4 regions of the Paenibacillus xanthanilyticus genome follow, and region 2 is predicted to be linked to each of the others. Evidence: riboswitches for the same ligand, from Rfam matches in the RefSeq annotation. Region 2 holds a riboswitch; each other region holds the start of a gene.
The links. A riboswitch is a leader RNA that binds a small molecule or an ion and turns the genes downstream of it on or off. The one in region 2 is predicted to bind cyclic di-GMP.

Region 1: linked by a shared signal. The riboswitch ahead of ACFSKT_RS05460 (flagellar assembly protein A) and the one ahead of ACFSKT_RS28975 (putative bifunctional diguanylate cyclase/phosphodiesterase) in region 2 are both predicted to bind cyclic di-GMP.
Region 3: linked by a shared signal. The riboswitch ahead of ACFSKT_RS30810 (DUF192 domain-containing protein) and the one ahead of ACFSKT_RS28975 (putative bifunctional diguanylate cyclase/phosphodiesterase) in region 2 are both predicted to bind cyclic di-GMP.
Region 4: linked by a shared signal. The riboswitch ahead of ACFSKT_RS15880 (putative bifunctional diguanylate cyclase/phosphodiesterase) and the one ahead of ACFSKT_RS28975 (putative bifunctional diguanylate cyclase/phosphodiesterase) in region 2 are both predicted to bind cyclic di-GMP.

What each region holds. Positions count from the first base shown of each region.
Region 1 is NZ_JBHUHA010000001.1:1,330,997-1,336,474, forward strand. It holds gene ACFSKT_RS05455 (STAS domain-containing protein) at 1-283, opposite strand, end outside; gene ACFSKT_RS05460 (flagellar assembly protein A) at 294-2,387, opposite strand; cyclic di-GMP riboswitch class I at 2,448-2,530, opposite strand; gene ACFSKT_RS05465 (SpoIIE family protein phosphatase) at 2,546-3,679, opposite strand; gene ACFSKT_RS05470 (methyl-accepting chemotaxis protein) at 4,040-5,478, shown strand, end outside.
Region 2 is NZ_JBHUHA010000002.1:2,607,303-2,612,780, forward strand. It holds gene ACFSKT_RS28975 (putative bifunctional diguanylate cyclase/phosphodiesterase) at 1-2,365, opposite strand, end outside; cyclic di-GMP riboswitch class I at 2,510-2,600, opposite strand; gene ACFSKT_RS28980 (MATE family efflux transporter) at 2,905-4,287, shown strand; gene ACFSKT_RS28985 (ABC transporter substrate-binding protein) at 4,421-5,478, opposite strand, start outside.
Region 3 is NZ_JBHUHA010000002.1:3,033,996-3,039,473, reverse strand. It holds gene ACFSKT_RS30835 (pilus assembly protein TadG-related protein) at 1-428, opposite strand, end outside; gene ACFSKT_RS30830 (TadE/TadG family type IV pilus assembly protein) at 439-819, opposite strand; gene ACFSKT_RS30825 (A24 family peptidase) at 816-1,328, opposite strand; gene ACFSKT_RS30820 (Flp family type IVb pilin) at 1,413-1,607, opposite strand; gene ACFSKT_RS30815 (Flp family type IVb pilin) at 1,730-1,924, opposite strand; gene ACFSKT_RS30810 (DUF192 domain-containing protein) at 1,977-2,351, opposite strand; cyclic di-GMP riboswitch class I at 2,408-2,497, opposite strand; gene ACFSKT_RS30805 (carboxypeptidase regulatory-like domain-containing protein) at 2,936-5,478, opposite strand, start outside.
Region 4 is NZ_JBHUHA010000001.1:3,696,788-3,702,265, reverse strand. It holds gene ACFSKT_RS15885 (ABC transporter substrate-binding protein) at 1-77, opposite strand, end outside; gene ACFSKT_RS15880 (putative bifunctional diguanylate cyclase/phosphodiesterase) at 74-2,737, opposite strand; cyclic di-GMP riboswitch class I at 2,827-2,908, opposite strand; gene ACFSKT_RS15875 (VOC family protein) at 3,203-3,580, shown strand; gene ACFSKT_RS15870 (sigma-54 interaction domain-containing protein) at 3,656-5,404, opposite strand.

The sequences.
Region 1 (5,478 bases), on a different contig from region 2:
CCTGGATATGAAGAAGCTCGAACACTTCGTTCACTTCGGGCCGCACATCCTTGATTTTCACGATCTTGTCCGATTCCTGCAGCGTTTGCACGAGTTTGATCAGGAGACCGATCCCGGATGAGTCCACAAAGTACACTTCCGACATATCGATCGTGGCCGCATCGTATGCCATAAGCGCCGGCAGGATCTCGTCTTCCATTAACTCGGTTCCGTCGATGTCGATATCGCCCACGATGGCGATCAGCGCCTTGTTCGCTTCGGCGTTTAGTTGGTATTGGAACATGTCTTTCCCCCTAATGAATGTGTAACACGCCGTCCGCATCCAGCTTAGCGCGAATATGAGACGTCTCCTGCGTCAGTTGTTGGACGCGCGTGCCGATTTGCAGGATCGTGGACTCCATCGCCTTGGTCAAATGAATCTCCGCTCCGGCCGGAACGCGGATTTTCGTGATGCTTCCGCTAACCGAACCGACTTCCGCCGCGCGAACGCCGTTCTTCGCAAAATACTCGCCGCCGCGCAGAAACCCTTTCACCACGAGCAGTCCGCTGCTGTAGATGGTCGTATTGTAGCAGCCTTGAAGCGCATTGATGTCGCCCTCGCAATAAATCGTGCTGTTCTGGGCATACGCGAATTGGCAGAGCAGCGATTGTTCCTGGGACGGCTGGGCCTTCGACATCCAAAATTCCGTCTTCTCGATAAAACCGTCCAAGTCTTTCAATTCTTTGATCGTGCTCGACACTGGATTCAAAAAGGCTTTTCTTAGATATCCGGCGTATTCGGTCCACTCGGGATCAATCTCCGCCGTCGCGTCCATGACCATCTTGGTCAAATCCACGATCGTTTCGCGAAGCAATTTGAATTTACCTTGCAGCAGTACCTTGATGAGCGGCCCAAGCCCTTTCTCGTTATAATCGGTCGCCTTGAATGCGCTGGCATTGTTCACTTGCACGACCGCATTGCGCAAAAACTTCGCTTTTTCGTGAATGTCAAGTAGCAGCGGGTACGCTTCCGCCGTGAACATGCTGCCTTTGCCTGCAACAACATCGCTGCCGATCACGTTGGCATGTATGATCAAGGAATGGCCTGTCTTAATCCGAGCAATGTTCACGTTCCCGCGTACCATGACGCTGCCCTCTGCCTCCACGGTCATCCCGTCTTGGACGGTTCCCAAAATATCGACGTCGCCTTGAAAGCGGATATTGCCCGAGGCAATGTCTACATCAGCGCCATGCACCAGTTTGGGGACGATGGAGAGTTCGGCGTGAACGCCTTTCTGCACAAGATTCGGCCGTCCGGATTGAATGGACAACACCTTCGTTGGGTCGTCCAGCAGGGTGACGCCCTCGCCCAACTTCAATTGCAGCTCGTGCACCGGTTCCGGCTCCACGCGCCTACCCATGACATCGAGTCCAGGCTTCCCGGGCTCGGGCGGCATAATTAGCCCAATGACCCTGCCTTCCGTTACGGATGGGAACTCTTTGATTTCGCGGTAATCGATCGTGCCGTCCGGACGCGTCTTCGGCATGATGGCCTGATTCTCGTTCGTCTCGAACAAGGGCTTCAAATAACCGTTTTTGCCCGGGACCGGCTCCTGCCCAATCGCGATCTCGAAACTGCCGCGGACGACGCTTTTGCACGCCATGGCGATATTCTCGGATAGAATGCCGACCGTTACGCCCCGCGCTTTGAGTTCGTTCAAGACATCCTGCATGTTAATGGCGAGCGGCTGTTTATCTTCGGCGGCGAGAAGTGTCAGATGCGAGGTCGGGGCCTGATCTTTGAGCGTGCGAGTGATGCGAAAACCGGGCTCTACGTTCAGGCGAGCCTTCATGTTCCGGTCGTCAATTTCGATTGACCAGACGGGGCGTTGATCCTCATTGATCAGTTCCACGCGAAAGACGTCTCGCTCCACGATCGTCGTCGTTTGCTCGACCAGGTTCCCATTCTTGTACAGCTTCCCCTCTTTCATAGGGCTTATTAACGGAAATTGGTCGGGCGCGTCCAGGGTGCCGATGATGCCATTTTCAATCCACGCTTTGCCTGAATAGGCCTTCGAACGGGAACTGTGCGCCTCGGTAGCCTTCGTATGATTCGGTTGTTTCGATTGATCCGCTTGATCCGCTTGAGTGCCGGATAACTCCTCCGATATGTATTCTTCCAGCGCTACGGACATCGGGGAGCGGCTCTCCTCCTTGGAGATCTCGGTCTTTCGGGTCACGCGGACGACCGCTTTTTTGGCCATGAGTCCCAGAACGCCGCGCGTTTCCGACTCCAATATTTCAATATGAACGTGATCTTTCGTTGTGCCGAGCAGCGTTAATGCCGTTTCCACCGCATGCTGAACCGTTTTGCCTCTCGATATGACGCTTGCTTCCACTGCAATCACCGTCCTTATTCGCCTGTAAAAAAGGAAGGGACCGCCAGAATGGCAGTCTCTCCGGCCCCATTCGGTAACCCGGCTGCCGACGTAATGACGTAGGCCCGCCGCTTTGCGTCCCCGACTTTCGTACGAGTTTGCCTTTATCATGATGTATCTGCCAATATCTAGGATAAGAGGATCGATATGATACAGATATCGTCGCTTCGGTTTTGCTTGATTACGGCCACTTCTTCCAAGAACGATTCATTCGACTGGCCGCGCAGCAAAGAGACATAGTCGGACAGCTTATTAATGCTGACCGATACCGGCACGCCCGGCGTCTCCACGAGCCCATCCGTATATAGAATGATCCGCGTTTGGTTCTCATAGTGAAGCATTCCCGTTTTGACGGGCGGATTCTTCTTCACGCCGATCGGAACCGTCGTCGTGGTTAACCGGTCGATGACCTTGTCATTGGACAGCACAAGACCCGGCGGATGACCCGCGTTGAAATAATGAATCATTTTCGTTTTCACGTCGACGAGCAGATAGAGGGCCGTAAAATAAATCAGCTTCTTGCCGCCGCCGAACAACTGCACCATTTGCTCGTTTAATTCCGTAAAGACGCGTTCAGGCTCGACTTCTTGCCTAATCGTCCGCTCGAGCAATGACCGAACCGACATCGTGATGAGCGCCGATGACAAACCATGACCGGACACATCAAGCACCAATATGGCGTATTGATCCTCCGAGACCTGAGCCCAGTAGAACATATCGCCCGAAACTTCGTCGGACTCAAGATATTTGCCATGAATTTGGATGTTGCCGTCGACAATCGGTTGACTCAAGACGCTTTTTTGAACCTGCTTGGCCAACTGAAGCTCCCTGCGAATTTTGATCTCTCTGGCAATCCGGGCATTCATCTCTCTCTTCAGACTCAGCGCGGATTTGACCCGAGCCAGCAGTTCGTACTGCTCAAAGTCTTTTTGGATGAAATCCATTCCCCCCGCCAAAAACGCATCCATAATTTGGCTTTTGCTGGCCGTAATGAAAATGATGGGCGTGTCCTTATACGTATCGTGTTTCTTAATGATTTTACACGCTTCGATTCCGTCCATGCCGGGCATGACAATGTCCAGCAGGATTAAATTGATCTGCACCGTGGTTTTCTTGGGACGTTCCTCGTCATGGATACCCAAAAACATAAAGGCTTCATCAGCGGAGCTAGCCGTGTGAACATTTGCGTAACCTTCTCGTACTAAGACATCCCGGAACAAATGCTGCATCATCGGCGAATCGTCAACGATCAGAATACCCATGAGCCCCTCCCCTCTTGGCGCAATTACCTCACTTCGACATAACCCGACAATTTGACCGTATTATCCTTTATTTTGACCTCATCCGTTAAAAATAAGCCCTATCAAAAGGCCAAGCAGCTGGAGCTGTCCTTGTACGTCAAGGAATCGAACACATCCGGATTGCCGATCATCTCGCCCAATCCTACACTGGCGGCGTAAAGCCGTTATCGTCACCGCCCTTTCACCTTGTTAGCGGTCCGCAAAGGGAGCAATTCCCCTCCTATTACCTATTATCTTCGCGCCTCACCTGACGATAAATAGAGCATATACAGGACGTAAGTTATCCGTTGCGTTCTCATCTATATCGAAGGGGATAGCGAAATGAAACTTCTACGAAACCTCAGCATATCGAAAAAACTGACACTTCTGATCTTCGTAAGCGCGGTAGGACTCGGGTCGGTCGGCACACTGGGCATCAATTATATGAGAGACATTGCCCAAAACTCGGAGCATATGTACGAGCACAATTTGATCCCGCTGAATACCATCATGCAGATTCGGGTCAACGCCAGAGCAAGCGACGCGTACACGCTTGAGCTGCTGACGACAGAGGACCCCGCTCGCAATCAGGAGCTCATCGACGAAATCGCCTCCGCTTGGGAAGAGATCGATGCGATGATCGACGAACTCGCCAGCAGCGAACTTACGGCTGAAGAGAACAAACTGCTGACGCAATACCGGGAGCATGCCGCGAATTTGGCGAAGGCCCGCAGCGAAGTGATCCAGTTGGCCGCAGCCAATAAGAACGCCGAAGCGTACGCGCATTATCACGAGAACGTGGAAGCGATGCGCAAGCTGGTGAACGACACGCTGAAAGCGCTGCAGAAGTACAACGTCGAAAATGCCGGCATCATTAACGAAACCAACCAGCAAGATGTAAAAGACGTCACGGTGTTCGTCTCCTCCGTCGTCGCTGCCGCGCTTCTCGCTCTCGTGGCGCTCAGCCTCGTGATCTCGCGCATGATCGTCAAGCCGGTTAAGGAAGTCAAGCGATTGCTGACCGAAGCGGAACAAGGCGATTTCACCGTGAAAGGCAGCTATATTTCGAAGGATGAAATCGGCCAGCTCGTCGCATCCCTGAACAGTATGACGGCGAATCTCCAGACGGTGTTCGGCTCTGTCCACGAGTCGACCTTCCAAGTCGCCGCGTCAGCCGAAGAGCTGAGCGCCAGCGCCGTGCAGAGCAGCAAGGCGAGCGAACACGTCACGCTCACGGTGCAGGAGCTCGCGGTCGGGACGGATAAGCAAGCGCAGCTGGTATCCGATAGCACGAACGCGATATCCGACATGGCCGGCTATACGCAATCGATCGCCGACTCGACGGACCGGATGAAGCAGGACGCCCTGCACGCGTCGGCCGTGTCGTCCGAGGGCAACCAAGCGATCAGCGAAGTGGGTACGCAGATGAACTCCATCTACGCCAACGTGAGCAGCTTGTTCGACGCGGTAAAAAGCTTGAACGAGCGCTCGAACGAAATCGAGCAGATCACGAATGTCATCTCCGGCATCTCGGCACAGACCAACCTGCTCGCCTTGAATGCGGCGATCGAAGCCGCGCGCGCGGGCGAACACGGCAAAGGATTCGCCGTCGTCGCGGGCGAAGTGCGCAAGCTCGCCGAACAGTCCAATCAATCGACAGACCAAATCTCGCAGCTCATTCAACTGATTCAGCAGGATACGGAGACGACGCTGCGGACGATGGAGAAAGCGGCGCAAGAGGTGAACAGCGGCTTGACGGTCGTGAATCATGCAGGCGGCTC
Region 2 (5,478 bases):
AAGCCGTCCCGAGCTGTCCGCAGCATCCTTTGCGTTGCAAGTAGGCGTCCATGTCATCTCGGCTCATCGGCCTTCCGTACAGATAGCCTTGTCCCTCATGGCAGCCCAGCCCGCGGAGCATCTCGTGCTGCTCCGCCGTCTCGACGCCTTCGGCGACGACCTGCAGCCCCAGATCGCGCGCAAGCGCGACGACGGAACGTATAACGGCCAGATCCTTCTTGTTCGTGGCGATATCCCGGACGAGCGAGCGGTCGATCTTGATGAAGTCGAACGGGAATCGGCCGAGCACCGCCAGCGACGAATAGCCTGTGCCGAAATCATCGATGGCCAGCTTCACGCCCATCTCGCCCAGCGCCTTGCAAATTTGATACGACGTCTCCACGTCGGCGATCGCCGTGCTCTCCGTGATCTCCAGGCAAAGATTATGAGACGGCAAGCCGTATCGATCCAGCAGCCCCGCCACTTGTTCGGCCAGCTCTGCATCCCGCAGCTGGATCGCGGAGAGATTGACGGAGACGACGAATTCTTGGCAGCCCCGATCAACCCAATGCTTCGCCTGCTTGATGGCTTCCTCGAGCACCCATCGGCCGATCGGCACGATGAGCCCGTTCGCTTCGGCGACCGGAATGAACACGTCCGGCGGCACCGCGCCGAGCTCCGGCGAATGCCAGCGCAGCAGCGCTTCGGCGCCGTATACGCCGCCGGCAGGCAGATCGATCTGCGGCTGGAAGTGCAACTGCAGCTCTCCCCGCCCAAGCGCGGAGGACAAGCCGCTGACGAGCGTCATATAGTTGTCGGCGTTCGTCTTCAATTGCGGCTGGAACAGCTGATATTGGTTGCGTCCGCCGTTCTTGGCCACGTACATCGCCGTGTCGGCGCTCCGCAGCAGCGTCTCGTTGTCGCGGCCGTCATCCGGCGCCAAGCTAATGCCGATGCTCGCGGTAATCGCATACGGCTTGCCGCCCAGCATGACGGGCTCCTTCATGGCGGCGATCAGCGCCTCCGCATGGCGTAACACCTCGTCCCGCCCGCCGCGGACCAGCACGCCGAACTCGTCGCCGCCGAGCCGGGCCACGAAGCCTCCGGAGGCGGCCCGAAGCTTGCCCGCCACCTGCTGCAGCATCGCGTCGCCCGCCGAGTGGCCGAGCGTGTCGTTGACCCATTTGAATTGATCCAGATCGAGCAGCATGACGCCAAGCTCCAGCCCGCTGGCCAGATCCTGCCGAATGCGGTCCGAGAAATGCCGGCGATTGCCCAGTCCCGTAAGCTCGTCTTCATAGGCGAGCTGGGCGAGCCGTGCCTCGTCCTCCTTCTGACGGGTCATATCGCGCGCAAGCAGGAACGAATACAGACTGCCTTCGATCTCGATATAATCGCTATGCGCCTCCACGAGGTGCGTCTGGCCGTAGGCTCCGATCAACACCAGCTCCCGGTGCAGCGGCGTCAGCGTCTCGCTGGCCTGCCGGTAGTCGGCCTCGAAGGCCTCCCGTTCGCTGGCACGCAGCAAGCCCGAGAACCGGCGTCCGTGCAGGCTGCCTTCCGGACTAAGGCCGACCAGCTTATGGAACGAGGCGTTCGCCTCCACGATGCGGCACTGGCTGTCCAGCAGCACGATGCCGTGATGCGACAGCTTGAAGAGCAGCTCGTACCTTCTACCGGTCGCGGCCAGAAAGTCGTGATTGACCATGGCGTAACGAAGCGCGAACGCCCAGATCACGACGCATGAGGTCGGGAGGAAATTGAACGTGTATACGCCTCTAGAGACGAGCACGAAGTTGATGCCCACGGCCACAATCACCGCGAGCACAGTGCAAACCGTTCCCCACAGAATCGCGCTGAACCGCTTCATCTCCGTCGTATTGCGATAAACGGCATACAAGATTTTGTGAATAAGCATGAATACGACGCCCAAGAACGTATACGCGAGCCCCGCACCAAGAAGCAGCCCGTAGACGGGACCGAACGAATCGTACCGGTGCCCGTCGTGCACCTCGAGACGGACGTCGTTGGCGAATAGGGGAAGGAACGAGAGCGCCGCGCAAAGAAACGGCATCAGGGCGAGCGCCAGGCCGATTCTCGTCGTCTGGTTGCCCCCGGTCAGATGGCGAAAGAACAGCAGCGCGAGGCCCATCGTCAGGAAGGCCATCGTGAACCGCAGCCGGGCCGCCATTTCGCTGGCCGACAACGGAATAAAGTGATAAATGGCGAACTGCAGGACGAGCATCAGCCCCAGCGAGAACATGAGCGCCATGGTCAGCTGGTGCAGCCGATGCCGAGGGTTGCGCCAATAAATTTCGGCCCCCATATAGAACAGCAGATAGCTTGGAAGGAGAAGGAGTAGAATGGAAACAATCCATAATTGCATCGGAGTCAGCTCCACGTCGTTGATAGTCTAAGAAGTTATGATGCCAATACCGGCTTGCTTCTATGGAATCGGGGGACAAACGCTTTCATGGTAAGGGACGAAATGCCGAGGGATAAAAAAAAGAACCTCCGCGGGTTCTCCTTGCGCGGCAGCTGGCTGGCAACGGGAGACAAGCTCCGGTAAGCCCCTATAGTTTTGCGTCCCGTCCTTTCGGAGCGGTTTGCCCTGAACATCATGTTGTTTAGTCCTATTATAGGCCGATCCTCCTAACCTCGTCTACCCTTGTCCCCCGCTCAAACGGGCCTTCCCACCATTTGGCTGCATTTGTGCGAAAGATCCAAATCACCCCTTCCAAGTCGCCTGATCGTCGTGCTGCGTAGGCTTTGCAAGGGATATCCGCTTTATTGCATATGGTTCCGCTTCCATTAAAAAATTGAAAGCTGCTCACTTATTTTTAACATGTAGTTGATGCAAAGCTAATAGGTCTATGTTACGATAGCCCCATTGCATAAAAGGAACGAAAGCGCAGGTGGTATACGTTGTCAAGCGCATCTACGGGTGACGCCAAAGGCCTTAGCCTTTATAAATTAACATGGCCGATTTTCTTAGAAGTTTTCCTGTTCATGCTGATGGGTACGGCCGATATCTACATGCTCAGCCGCGTATCCGACGATGCGGTCTCCGCGGTCGGCGTCGTCAACCAATACTTATTTATTTGTATTCTTATTATGGAAGTGATCAGTAACGGGGCGGCCATCGTCGTGGCCCAGTACATCGGGGCGAAGCGGATGCTCGAAGCGTCGAAGATCGCCGGGCTCGCCGTCACGCTTAACCTGCTTCTCGGCCTGGTCGTCAGCGGCGCGCTGTTCATCTTCGGCAATATGATTCTCGGGGAAATGAACCTGCACGGCGAAGTGCTCGCCTATGCCAAGACGTATATGAGCATCGTGGGCGGCTTCCTCTTCATTCAAGCGCTAATCAACGTGTTCGCGAGCCTCATCCGCACCTACGGCTTTACGAAAGAATCGATGTATGTCGCGCTCGGCATGAACGTGCTTCATATCGGGCTGAACTATGCGCTGATTTTCGGCAATCTCGGCTTCCCGGAGATGGGCGTGGCCGGCGCGGCCGTGTCGACCGTCATTAGCCGCGGCGTCGCGTTTCTTGTGTTCCTCTGGCTGCTTTACCGTGTCATGGAAGTGCGCATCGCCTTCCGTTATTATCTGACATTCACGAAGGAATATATTCAGAAAATCCTGCGGATCGGCATACCGTCCGCGCTTGAGCAGGTCACCTACCATGCCTGCCAAACGGTCTTTCTTTATTATGTCACTTTCCTCGGCTCGGAGGCGCTCGCGGCTCGCAACTACGCGAACTCCATCTCGCAGTACGTGTATTTGTTCAGCGCGGCGATCGGCATGGGCACCGCGATTATCGTCGGCAGACTCGTCGGGGCCAAGCAGAAGGAGATCGCTTTCCGACGGGTTATCTCCAGCGTGGCGTGGAGCGTCGGCATTACGGTCATCGTCGACGTGCTGGCCATGCTGTTCCGTTATCCGCTCGCCGGGCTGTTCACCGACAATCCGAACATCGTCGCGATCGTCGCGCAGGTCATTCTCATCAGCATCGTGCTGGAGACCGGCCGCGCCGGCAATCTCGTGCTCGTCAACGCGCTGCGCGCGGCCGGCGACGCGAAGTTCACGGTCTACATGGGCTTTATCTCGATGGTGCTCATGAGCTTGCCGCTCGGCTATCTGCTCGTGTTCCAGCTCGATCTTGGCTTGGTCGGCATCTGGCTCGCCATCGCCGCGGACGAATGGCTCCGCGCCGTCATCATGTGGGTACGCTGGCGCAGCCGCCGCTGGGAGAGCCGATCGCTCGTCGAGCCCGGCCCCGCCGAGGCAGCCGCTGCGGCGCATTAATCATCCTTATTACGGCAGCACAAAGGCTGGCCTGCGTCATCGCCATGACGCGCGCCAGCCTTTTTGTCGTGCGCTTCTTTTCTATAGAAAAAACACGGCATCCCCGAAGGAATGCCGTGCCATAGTCGCGCGATTAACGTTTGACGATATCCGCAACGGCTTTGTCCAGCTTGCCGAGCAGCTCATCGCCGCTGATTTGCTTGCCGAGGTACTCCTGCATTGCGGAGCCCCATTGCTGCGTGATGCCGTCCGGGAAGCGGTCCCAGTTCCAGCCTTTGACTTGATCCGCATGCTCTTGCGCGAAGGTCGCGAAGTCGCCGCCGATTTTGCCGATGGCCGCCGTGTCCGGCGCGATCGTCGATACGGCCGGGATGAATTTGAAGTCCGTCGCGATGTATTTCTTGCCCGTCTCGGAGCTTACCATCCAGTTCAGGAACGCTTTCGCTTCTTCCGCGTGAGCGGACTTGTTGTTGACGATCCAGTTGTTCGGCACGCCCGTGAACATGTACGGCTTCGCGCCAAGCGGTACCGGCATCATGCCCAGGTTCAGCTCCGGATTCACTTCGTCCACCATGCCTTGAATCCAGTTACCGTGTTGGATCATGGCGTATTTGCCCGCCGAGAACTCCGCCACTTGCGTGTTGTAGTCCGTTGTCAGCGCGTTCTTCTGGCCGTTCGCGAACATGATGTCGACCAGGCGCAGCCAGTCTTTCATGACCGGATCGTCTTTGAACGTCGCCTTGCCTGCCTTCACGTCCTCGATGAACGTCGCCGGATCTTCATGGTTCGCCAGCGCGATGTTCAGCGTGTGAATACCCATCGACCACCACTCGCTCGTCAGCGCGAACGGCGTGATGCCCGCGTCTTGCAGCTTCTTCGTCGCCGCTTCCAGCTCGTCGAGCGTTTGCGGCAGCGCCGTGATGCCCGCTTTGGCAAACAGGTCTTTATTGTACGTGAAGCCGTAAGCTTCGAGGTTCATCGGCATGCCGAGCAGCTTGCCGTCGCGCGAGATTTGCGCTTTGGACGCTTCGACCAGATCCTTCGCCCATGCTTCGCCGCTCAGGTCCGTCGCGCGGTCCACGTAAGGATCGAAGCCCGCCCAGCCCGCGGAGTTGAAGATCTCAGGCTCTTCGCCCGCCGCAAGCTCTGCCTTGAGCAGCGCGCTGTAGTCTTCGCCGCCGCCGTGCGTTT
Region 3 (5,478 bases), 430 kb from region 2:
TCGATGCCGAGCGGCGCTACGCCGGCGGCCCTGCCCATCGGCGCAATCCGCGCCGCCGCTTCCGCCGAGACGGTTGCGGTATCTTTGCCGAGCAGTCTGGCGAAGCCGAGTCCGATCTTCTTCTCCAACTTCACGCGCACCGTGGACATCGGCGCGATCTCGGTGCCGGTCAAGCTGCTCTGTTCCCCGTGCGCGGCCAGAATCGATCCGATCACCGCCTCCGCGGCTCCAACCTGTCCGGTTAGTTCCTGCGCGCCCGACAACGCGGCTGCATTGGCGGTTTTCTGCAAATGACTCTTCGTCGCGTACATGATCCCGCCATCCACGACAAGCCCGGCAATCGTGAGCAAAAACATCATCGATAAGCCGGCCCAGACGATCGTGCTGCCGCGTTCTTCCTTTATAAAAGCGCCAAAATCCGTTTTCATCGTGAACCTCCTACTCCACCCGAATGGTGGAATGGGCTGAAAGAACCGGGGCCGGAATGACCCGCGTCATGACGGGCGTCATCAGCGGAAGCGAATAGCGCAGCGTCACCGTCACGTTCTCCCCGGATGCCCGGGTAGACTGACTCGGCGTAATCGTCACCGTCATGCTTGCCGGGTCCCCTACCCGAAGATGTGCTTTGGCATAGGCCGTCATGTCGCCGTCGCTTCTGCCCAGTCCGCCGAGGCGAGCCGTCTCCTGCACGGTCATTTGCAAACTGGAGTAAGCGAAGAGCAGCCTGCCCAAGTCCGCGATTCCGCATAGAAGCAGCATCAGCAGCGGCAGCAAAAGCGCAAACTCGACTAGCGACTGGCCGCGCTCGTCCCGTATCATCCCGCTCCCCATCCTTCCATCATAAAACCGAGTACGCATCCGGCCGCGATCGCCACCCCGTATGGGTACGTGCCGGAGACGAAGTGTCCTTGCAGCGGCAGCTTCAGCCGGTACCGGATGCATACCAAAACGTACTGCATGTAACGGATTCGCGCCCGAAAACCGTTCTTGAACAACACGATCGCAAGCGCCATGACAGCCCCGAACAGCGCCATGTAGACCGATGCGGCCATCACGAAGCCCGCTCCTTTCAACGCCCCGACGAGCGCAAGCAGCTTGACGTCGCCCGCTCCCATGCCGCCGAGAAGATAAGGGATGAGCAGAATCGCGAACCCCGCGCCAAGCCCGATCAGCATATGAAGCAATCCGCTCCAGCCGTCCGTCGCGGCATGATATACGACCGCCAGCACCAGCGCCGGAGCGATGACGTTGTTATAAATTTTGCGGCTGCGCACATCGGTGACGACGCATAGCGCCAGCACGAGCAGCATAATCGCGTTTGCCCACATCTTCGCGTCCACCTCTCAACTGGTTTCGTCCAAAAGGAAAGGCCGCACGCCACTAGTTGACGCACGGCCCTTAGGCAAGGAAGCTTAAGGCGTTCCGCCCATTTCCGTCACGCCGGTGTTGACCGTATCCTCCGCGTTGTCGAACAGGTCGATAATATGACCGCGCAGTGTGATGAGCGCCGTCACGACCGCCACCGCGATTAGCCCGAGCACCAATCCGTACTCCGTCATCCCTTGACCTTGCTCATCGTTCCAGAAGCGGCGAATGCTGTTCATCATGTTGTTAGCCTCCTAAGAATGGTTGTTGTCTCGTGGTTGCGGTTCAAAACAACGGCTTCCGTGCTTTCTTCGTCCGTCTGCTTGTCATCCTATATCCGATCGTACCAAGGATCGACCAAAAATTAAGGCGTGCCGCCCATCTCCGTAACGCCCGTGTTAATCGTGTCTTCCGCATTGTCGAACAGGTCGATAATGTGGCCGCGCAGCGCGATCAGCGCCGTGACGACCGCGACCGCGATCAGACCTAGAACCAATCCGTACTCCGTCATCCCTTGGCCTTGCTCGTCGTTCCAGAAGCGGCGAATGCTGTTCATCATGTTGTTAGCCTCCTAAATTTGTGGTGTCGATCAAAATTCAGTTTACTGCTCGTTAAGGTTCCAAAATCGCGGTCTGTCCCAGCTCGACCTTCGCGGCTGCCAACGTGCCTGCCGGAAGCTCCACGACGGAGCGGGTTCCCGCGAACGCCGCACCGACCCTCCCCGGCCGGAGCCGATGCTCCATGCCGACGACGACGCCTGCCTTGTCCAGATGAAGCACGTCCAGGTCGTAGTTCATAAAGAACATGTGGACTGACTTGCACGGCTGAATATGAAGGCCGCTGCCGCTTGGGAGAGATTGCCTTCCTACGAGGCCTCGCAGTCTCCGCCAAAACGTGTAAGCGCATTCAATTTGGTCGCCAAGCCGTTCCCCGCTCTCCCGAATGACCAGCTTCATCCGGGTCGCCACCTCCTTTTGCGTATGCAAAATAGCCCACCTTTAGGCCCGAAAGGAGGGTTCGAAAAAAGAACTCCCCTGCATCTTTCGGCAGCTGGCTGGCATCCCGCGTCTTCCGCGGCTTAGCCCCTGTAGCTTTGCGTCGCCGGCTTTCGCCGGTTTTGCCTTTATCGAGATCCAGCGAAGTTCGTCTTGCTTGTTCGCCGTTCCGATATCTTGATCACATCTTACCCCGAGGTCCTATACTCCGTAATCCGACAAAATCCCCTATTTTTAGATTATCCGGATAAGGTCCAAATTCCCTCGAAATAGTAGTCTTAATAGACTAAATGTTGATTAGTAATGATTCTTTTCTCCCTATCAGACAATGAAACAACCCTAAAGGAACTAGGTAACATTAACCAATCAACGTGATCCGATTATTCATGCGACCAAAGGTCTGTTCTCCTGGCTGTTAGATGCGCTGCCGCCGCATGAATGTCATGCGTAAATAGCGGCGATTAATTAAAGCGTTTATGAAGCAGAGCATGTGATATTTTCACGGAAAAAGGGCGCCCCCCGTCACCTGCGGACGGCTGCGGGACACCCCTTGATCTGGTTCCGGGCTCAGCCGGCTATTCCTCGTCATCGTCTTGCAAAATCGCGTCCAATACTGTCACTTGACCATTGAAAATAAGGGCGCTTTTCGTGAGCGGACGTTTGTCCGGATAGGTGAACTGCACATCGTAGATACCGGCAGCCAGATTGCCGATGTAATACTGACCGGCCGTGTTCGTAATGACCGCGCGTACGAGCCGCCGATTCCGGTCGAATACTTCCACGAGCGCTTTATAGAGCGGGCGCAGCCTCTCGTCGCGCACCGTGCCGCGCAAGTCGCCCATCTCCTCGGGCATGCTGATGCGAACTTCCCCGCCCATACGCGGATCGAACACCACGACAGCCGATCCAAGCATGAGCGAGCTTGTCGTAATGACGAGCGTCTCGCTCGGCAATCCGCTCACCGCGAATCGGCCTTCCGGGTTGGTTACCGTCACGGCGAGTACTTCATTATTGGCGTTCAGCACCTGTACGACTGCCCCGTTCATCACATTCTGCGCCGTGTTCGTCACGGCGCCGACGATGGTCGTCGGGTTGGCGCGAAGGCTGACATTCAACACGCGCGCGCTTCCCGGTTGAAGCGTTATTGCGTTCGACTCGCTTTGAAAACCGGATTGCGACGTCCGCACGATGTAGTCGTCGGCCCGCAAACCGCCGATAAGGTAAACGCCTCGGGCGTCCGAGAGACCGCTGCGCACCACGATGCCCGTGAACGCGTCGATAACGTCGATTGTCGCGCCGGCAATCGGCAAGCCGTTCGATTGCTGGACGATCGTGCCGGACAGGGAAGCGGGATTCGGCGTGAGCGCAAAATTCAACGTAGTCGTCTGACCCGGTCCGACGTGCGCCGACGTTTCCTCCGTCCCAAAATTGGGCTGACTCGCAATGACGGTATAGTTGGAGGCCGGTACCCGATTAATCGTATAGTTGCCTTGCGCGTCCGTCAGGGAGGAGGCCACCGCCTCGCCGAACGTATTGAACAGCCGAATCTCGATTGCGGCGCCCGCGATCGGCTGCCCGGTCGCGGCGTTCGCCACATTCCCCTGGATGGTCGCGGGATTGCGGGAAAGCACGAAACTGAGCGGCGTCTGTAGATCCGGCGCGACTGCCTCGGACAGAATCTGCGTGAAGAAGCCAGAAGCCTCTGCCGTTACGGTATAGCGACCCGCCCCCAAATCTTGAATGAGATACGCGCCGCGATTATCCGTCAGCGCGGTAGCCACGACGGCATCCGTATCATCTCTCCTGACCGTCACGACGGCTCCTTCCACGGCAGCGCTCGTGTCCAGATCGGTGACGTAGCCGGCCAGCGATCCCGGATTCGGGACCAACTGCAGCACGGCGCTCGTCGACTGGCCGCGGTTCAAGTTGACGACCGATGCGCCGGTTCCGAACCCGGCTGCGGATACGGCGGCGACGAAGGTGCCGGCCGGCAGATTATCAAGTGCGAAAGCGCCGTTCTCATCGGCAATCCCCGTCGCCACAACCAGATCGTTCAAATCGCGCACAATAACCGTGCTGCCGCCTAGGGCGGCTCCGGTCGCTTCGCTTCGCACGATCCCGCTCAGCACGGCCGGCTGCGATTGAAGATTGAAGTTGGCGGTCGCCGTTTGGCTCGCGGCAACCGGCACCTGCTGCGATTGGGCGACAAAGCCGTCGGCAGTCGCGTTGACGATGTAGTTGCCCGGCGCGACTTGAAAGAAACGGTACGACCCGTCGACGTTCGCCAGGAGGGTCTGCAGCAGCACGCCATCCTCCGTATAGAGCCTCAAACTAACGTCGCCGCCTGGCAGAATGGCGCCCCCCGCGTTCACGACGCCGGCAATCTCGCCCGCCAGCGGGCTAAGCGCGAGACTGGCGCTCGTCGTCTGATTGGCGGTCACGATGACGCCGATCGCGGAGACGGCGAAGCCCTCCGCGCTCACGATGACGGTATAGCTGCCCGGCGCGAGATTCTCCACCAGATAGTTCCCGAAAGGACTGGTCGCCACCGTTGCCACCGGCACGCCCAGTTCGTCTAGAATTCGAACCTCGATCGTCGCTCCCGGTACAGGCTGCCGGGTCTGGGCGCTCGTAATTTGTCCCGAGATGCTGCCGACCAGCTGCTGAAGCCGGAAGTCCAACCCCGCGACATTCTCGCCCGGCGTAACGCCGACGCCGCCGACCGCGGTGGCAAAGCCCGGCGCGCTAACCACGACGGTTAGATTGCCTGCCGGAAGGTTGCCGATGGCATACTCCCCGTTCAGGCCGGCAAGGACGACGCCGAGCAGCACGTTATTCGCATCGAACACTTTCACCTCGGCCGTATTAATCGGATTGCCGCCGGCATCGGTCACCCGTCCGCTGACCATGCCCGGATTGGGCGTCAGGCTGATCAGCGCGTTCGATGTCTGCCCGGAGAATACGGTGGCGCCGACCGTTTCCGTCGAATAATTCGCCGCCGTTGCGCGAATCAAGTAGTTGCCTGGCGCGAGGTTATCGAATAGGTAGCTGCCTTCGGCCGTCGTGACAACGGATAGAATGAACACGTTATTCGCATCAAGCAGCTGCACCAGCGTCC
Region 4 (5,478 bases), on a different contig from region 2:
AAGCAGCCGGCCAGCCCGACGGCGAGTACAGCGGTGATCAGCGTCAAGCCCAAGCGGCGCATGCTGCGATTTCTCATGATATTTCCTCCCGATCTTCCTTGGCGTAGGCTTGCAGGAAGGATGCGAATTCTTCCGCCGGCAGCGGCCGGCTAAGCCAATAGCCCTGTGCTTCTTCGCACTCTAGCTTCTCGATATATCGATAATCCTCCAGGGTCTCAATGCCTTCGACGACGACGTGCAGCTGCAGACTGCGCAGCAGCTCGGCGATGGCGCCGACGATGCGGGACTTCTTGGGATCGTTCACGATCCCTTTCATGAACGTGCGGTCAAGCTTGACCTCGTCGACGGGCAGACGCTGCAGCTGGTTCAAGGACGAATAGCCGGTGCCGAAATCGTCGATGGAGACGCGAAGGCCGAGCGCCCGGAGCGCCTCGAGCTGCGCGACGACTTTGTCGGGATTGCGGATGAAGATGCCCTCCGTAATCTCGAGCGTCAGCAGAGAGAGATCCATCCCCGTCTCATCGGCGATCGACCGAATCAGCTGCGGAAGCTCGCCCTGTTCGAAATGGCGGCCGGAGATGTTGACGGCGACCGGCAGCGGCGGCATGCCCTGCCGCGTCCAGACGCGGTTCTGCCGGCAGGCTTCCCGGATGACCCAGGCGTCGATCTCGGCGATCAAGCCGGAGGTTTCCGCAAGCGGGATGAAGCGGTCCGGCGGGATGAGGCCGAGATTCGGGTGATACCAGCGGATGAGCGCTTCGGCGCCGCTGATTCGCCCGGTGGCGACCGCCACCTTCGGTTGGTAATGGAGCTTGAACTCGCCGGAGCGGATCGCGATCCGCAGACCGTTTTCCAGCTGCATCTTCTCCGCGAGGTATCGGTTCATCTCGTCGTCGAAGAAGCGATAGCAGCTGGTCCCTTGTTCTTTCGCCTGATACATCGCCATATCCGCATGCTTCAGCAGGGAATCGTGATCGCGGCTGTCCCGCGGGTAGACGCTGATGCCCAAGCTGACGGATATGTAAAGCTCGGTTCCCGCGATCATAATGGCGTCGTTGAACGTGCGGCAGATCGCGTCCGCCGTCTCGTGCAGCAGCGCCTCGTCCTCATAGACGAGCACGACGACGAACTCGTCGCCGCCGAGGCGGAAAATGCGGCATTGCCCGGACTCGTAGCGGGCGAACCGCTCGGCCACCCGCTGCAGCAGCTCGTCGCCCGCGGCATGGCCCATCGTATCGTTGATCTGCTTGAACCGGTTCAAGTCCGCGAACATGACCGCCACCGACTGGCCGGCGCTTCGTTCGCTTTGTTGATGCTCCTCCAGCACGCGCAGCAGGTGATTGGAGAAGTGAAGCCGGTTCGGCAAGCCGGTCAGACCGTCGTAGTACGCCAAATGCTGGAGCTTCTCTTCGGAGACCATCAGCTTGGCGGTCTGGTCCTTGAGCTTGCTGTTCGCGTCCGACGATTCCTGGAACAGCCGGAACAAGTCGCGCGACATATGCTGGAAGTTCTGAATGAGCGAGTTGAATTCGATAATGCCGCTTGTCGGCCATTCGAGCGTCTCCATCCTTTTGAGCCGGTCGGGCAAGTTCGCGGTGGTGGCTGCTAGCTCCGTAATCGTGCCGGTGAGCATGCGACCAAACAGCAGCACGAGCAGGGTGACCCCGAGCGCGCACAGCATCAGGTTCAGGAAATGGTAGAAATATTCCTCGTAGATCGAGTCGAGGAACGGACCGAGCGGCGTATCGATGTAGATCGTCATGGACGCCTGCGGGACTTCCTGAATATACAGATAACCCGCATCCTGCCAGGTTTGACGCGTATGGGCATTGGCCGGCAAGGTCAGGTAGAACCGGTCGTTGAATTGCTTCTTGACATCGGCTTGAAGCCGGGTGAACTTCAGCCCGTAAGGAGAGCCCTGGGTATCGGCGATGATCCGGTTCTTGTTGTCGGTCACGGTGATGAGCGACATGCCTTCGCTCGTGTATTTGTTAATCATGTTCTGCAAGTAGCCGATCTGGATATCCGACCCGAGCTTCACGGAGCGGTATTCCTCGGCGGTCCAGCGGCCCAGCTCTTCCTTGATGCTGCTGGCCGTGCCTTCCGACTGGTGAAGCGTATTGCGTTCCAGCGTGTCGGTAATGTTGGCGCTGCCGATGGACAAGTACATGAGATAGGGAACGAAGATCATGAAGAGCGTGAAGTGGGCCAGCGCTTGCTTCAGGTGGATCGGCTGCTTCGTCCTTGGGGCGATGCGGATCCAGACCGGCAAATATTTGACGACGATGCCGGCCAGCGTGGCGTTGATCATGCTGTTGGCGGCGCCGACGAGCAGGGCCAGCACGATTTCGGATGTTTGATGATCAGTGACGTGCAGGATGAACGCCGCCGGGAGGGCGATGACCGCCCAGAAGCAGGCGTCCCAGAAGAAAAGGGGCTTGGCGCTGTTGCGGCTTAACAGTCCGACGGCCAGCAGCTCGGCAAGATGAACGAGCACGAAGGGGGAGTGACCGAATGCGAGCATGCAGGCGCCATAGACCGTCAGCGCGCCAAGCGCCACGTAGCGGAGCTGAAGCAGGCCGATGGAGGCGAACAGCAACACGCTGCCGAAGGAAAGCGAAATGCCGTAGACGAGGGAAAGCGGCTGGCTCTCGATGGCGACGGCCAATAGGACGACGGCGATGAAAATGGCCCATTTGCGAGCATTGAGATGGGAAAGTAGAGCTTGTCCCTCCACGATGGGTCCTCCTGCACGGTGAATTTGGACATAAAAAAATCAGGGAAATGCCATGGGCATTCCCCTGATTCGAAGTTCGTTCAAGAGATGGTAGCAACCCGGCGATCATACTTGGATTTCAGATCCGTGGCTTTGCGTCCTATGCTTTCGCATAGTTTGCCCGATATGTTGATTCATGAATGACTAGGCTGCTAGGTTGTAGGTCATAAGACTTGGTAGGTCAATTGTAGTGGAAATGGAAAGGCAACTCAATGGTAATTGTTGCTCGAGATTATCATTTCTGTGCAACCTTCCTTTTTTCCTGCCGGCCTAAAAAAAAGTTTGTGTTCACCGCCGAACTCAACGAGAAGCTGCCGAAAGGACCATGTTCGAAAGAGGGTGGTCTTTTACTGGATAACGTTGTAAAATCAGTATGAAATGAAACTGTGTTTTGTAGAGTGAAACTGAAAATGGGGGGCGAATGGGATGGCATTTCAATTCGACGGTATCGATCACGTGCAGTTGGCGGCGCCGGAAGGCTGCGAGGACGCGGCGCGGCGTTTCTTCGGCGGATTGCTCGGGTGGCCGGAAATTCCGAAGCCGGAGCCGCTGCGAGCCCGAGGCGGAGCATGGTTCCAATGCGGCGCGCATCAGGTGCATGTCGGCGTGCAAAAGGACTTCGTCCCGGCGGCCAAGGCGCATCCGGCTTTCCGTGTCCGGGGGCTGAACCAGCTTAAAGCCCAACTGCAAGGCCGGGGGGTAATCGTCATGGACGACGATGCGCGGGCGGAGGAAGGCGTCGGGAGGTTTTACGTCCAGGATCCGTTCGGCAACCGTCTGGAGTTCATGGAGCGGATGCGATAAAGCAGTACGCAAAAAGAGTCCGGAAAGCATGATTCATGCTTCCCGGACTCTTTTTGGCATGCGTGCCGATATCGCTTAGCTCAGATGAAACTCCTTCATCTTATTATACAGCGTCCCGCGCGAGATGCCGAGCAGCTTGGCGGCGGCGCTCTTGTTGCCGAACGTCTTGGCGAGCGCCTCCTCGATGAGCGCGATCTCGTCCTCTTGCGTGAGCGCGGGCTTGAGCGCCTTGCGTTCGTGGTAGAAGCCGGATTCCTCGTCCGGGGCGGCATCGCGCTGCAGCTGATCGCGCTGGAGCGCTTCCGGCAGCAGCTCCATCGTGATTTGCTCGCCATCGCATAGAATGATGCACCGCTCGATGACGTTGCGCAGCTCCCGCAGATTGCCCGGCCACTGATAGCTCATAAGGGCCACCATGACGCCCGGATCGAATACCGGGATCGGCTTCTGGTATTGAAGCGCATAATCGCGGACGTAGAGCTGGGCCAGCGACGGGATGTCCTCCTTGCGCTCGCGCAGCGGCGGGATGGCGATCGAGACGATATTGAACGCATAGTACAGATCGTCCCGGAATGCTCGCGCCGCGACCATGTCGGCCAGCAGCTGATCCGTCGCGGCGACGACGCGCGCCTCGATGCGGACGGGCGTTTCCGCGCCGCTGCGGGTGACCATCCGGGTCTGCATCGCCTGATAGAGCTTCGCCTGAATGTCCACGGGAAGCTTGTCGATCTCATTGAGGAACAGCGTTCCGCCTCCGGCGGCTTCGAGCGCGCCCGCTTTGCCGGTATCCTGGCCTGAGAAGGTGCCGCCTTGATAGCCGAACAGCTCGATGTCGAGCAAGCCGGGCGGGATAGAGCCGCAGTTGACGATGACGAACGGCTGGCCGGCGCGCGGACTCGCCTGATGGATCGCCGTCGCGAACTGCTCCTTGCCCGTGCCGGATTCGCCGACGAGGAGGAACGGCGCCGAGGCGCCGGCGACCTTGCGCGCGAGGGTGATCGCCTTGTTGATCGCGCCGCCCTTGCCCTTGATGCCGGCGAACGGATCGTCGCTGCTGCCGGCCAGCTCGGCCGGCGCGGCCTGCACGGTCGTCAGCTCGTCGTTCAGCTTCACCAGATGCGTAATGTCCTGCTCGGTCGCGATGCTCGCGATAATGCGTCCGTTCATGTCGTAGATGGGAGAAGCGTTAATGAGGACGTGCGTATCCGGCCGAGGGCGATGGTACGCGCCGCGCAGCATCCGGCCCTCGTCGAGAATGCGCAGCACCATGAGCGCTTCGGGATCGAAATGCTCGCCGATCCGCCGGCCGAGAATCTCTTCCTTCGGGATGCCGTAGATCTCCTCCGCGTTGCTGTTCCAGCAAATAACGGAGCCGCTCCGGTCGACGACGGTGACGGCATCGGTCACTGTCTCGGCGAGCGTGGCGAAATACGCGTCCAGCCGCTGCAGCTCGCCAAGCACTACGCGCACGAGGCTGCCGAGCGGGCACGAGCCGAGCAGCGCGCCGTTCTCATCCTGCACGATGATCAGCCGGGAGACGTCGTCCGGGATATCCGCCAGCGCCGCGTTCAGCGCGCGAAGGTCGTTCGTATACGGCAGCATGAACGAGGCGAGATGTGTTTTGTCGGCGACATACTCGCCGACGGTTCCGCCCAAGTCGCCTTGGAAATAGCAGAGGTCCTTGGGCGTGAACACGTAGGAGCGCCCATTGGCCGTCACGCAGGCGTCCAGGCCGCGGCGGAGCAGCAGGATCAATTCTTCAAGGCCGGCTTGCGGGTGCAGCGTCTCGAAAGAATGGATCGGTAATTGTTCAATCTTGAACATCGTTAACCTCGCATCATATGTATATTTCTATAAATTTACCATGCGCCCTTTATCATTTACAACAAGGAAGCTCG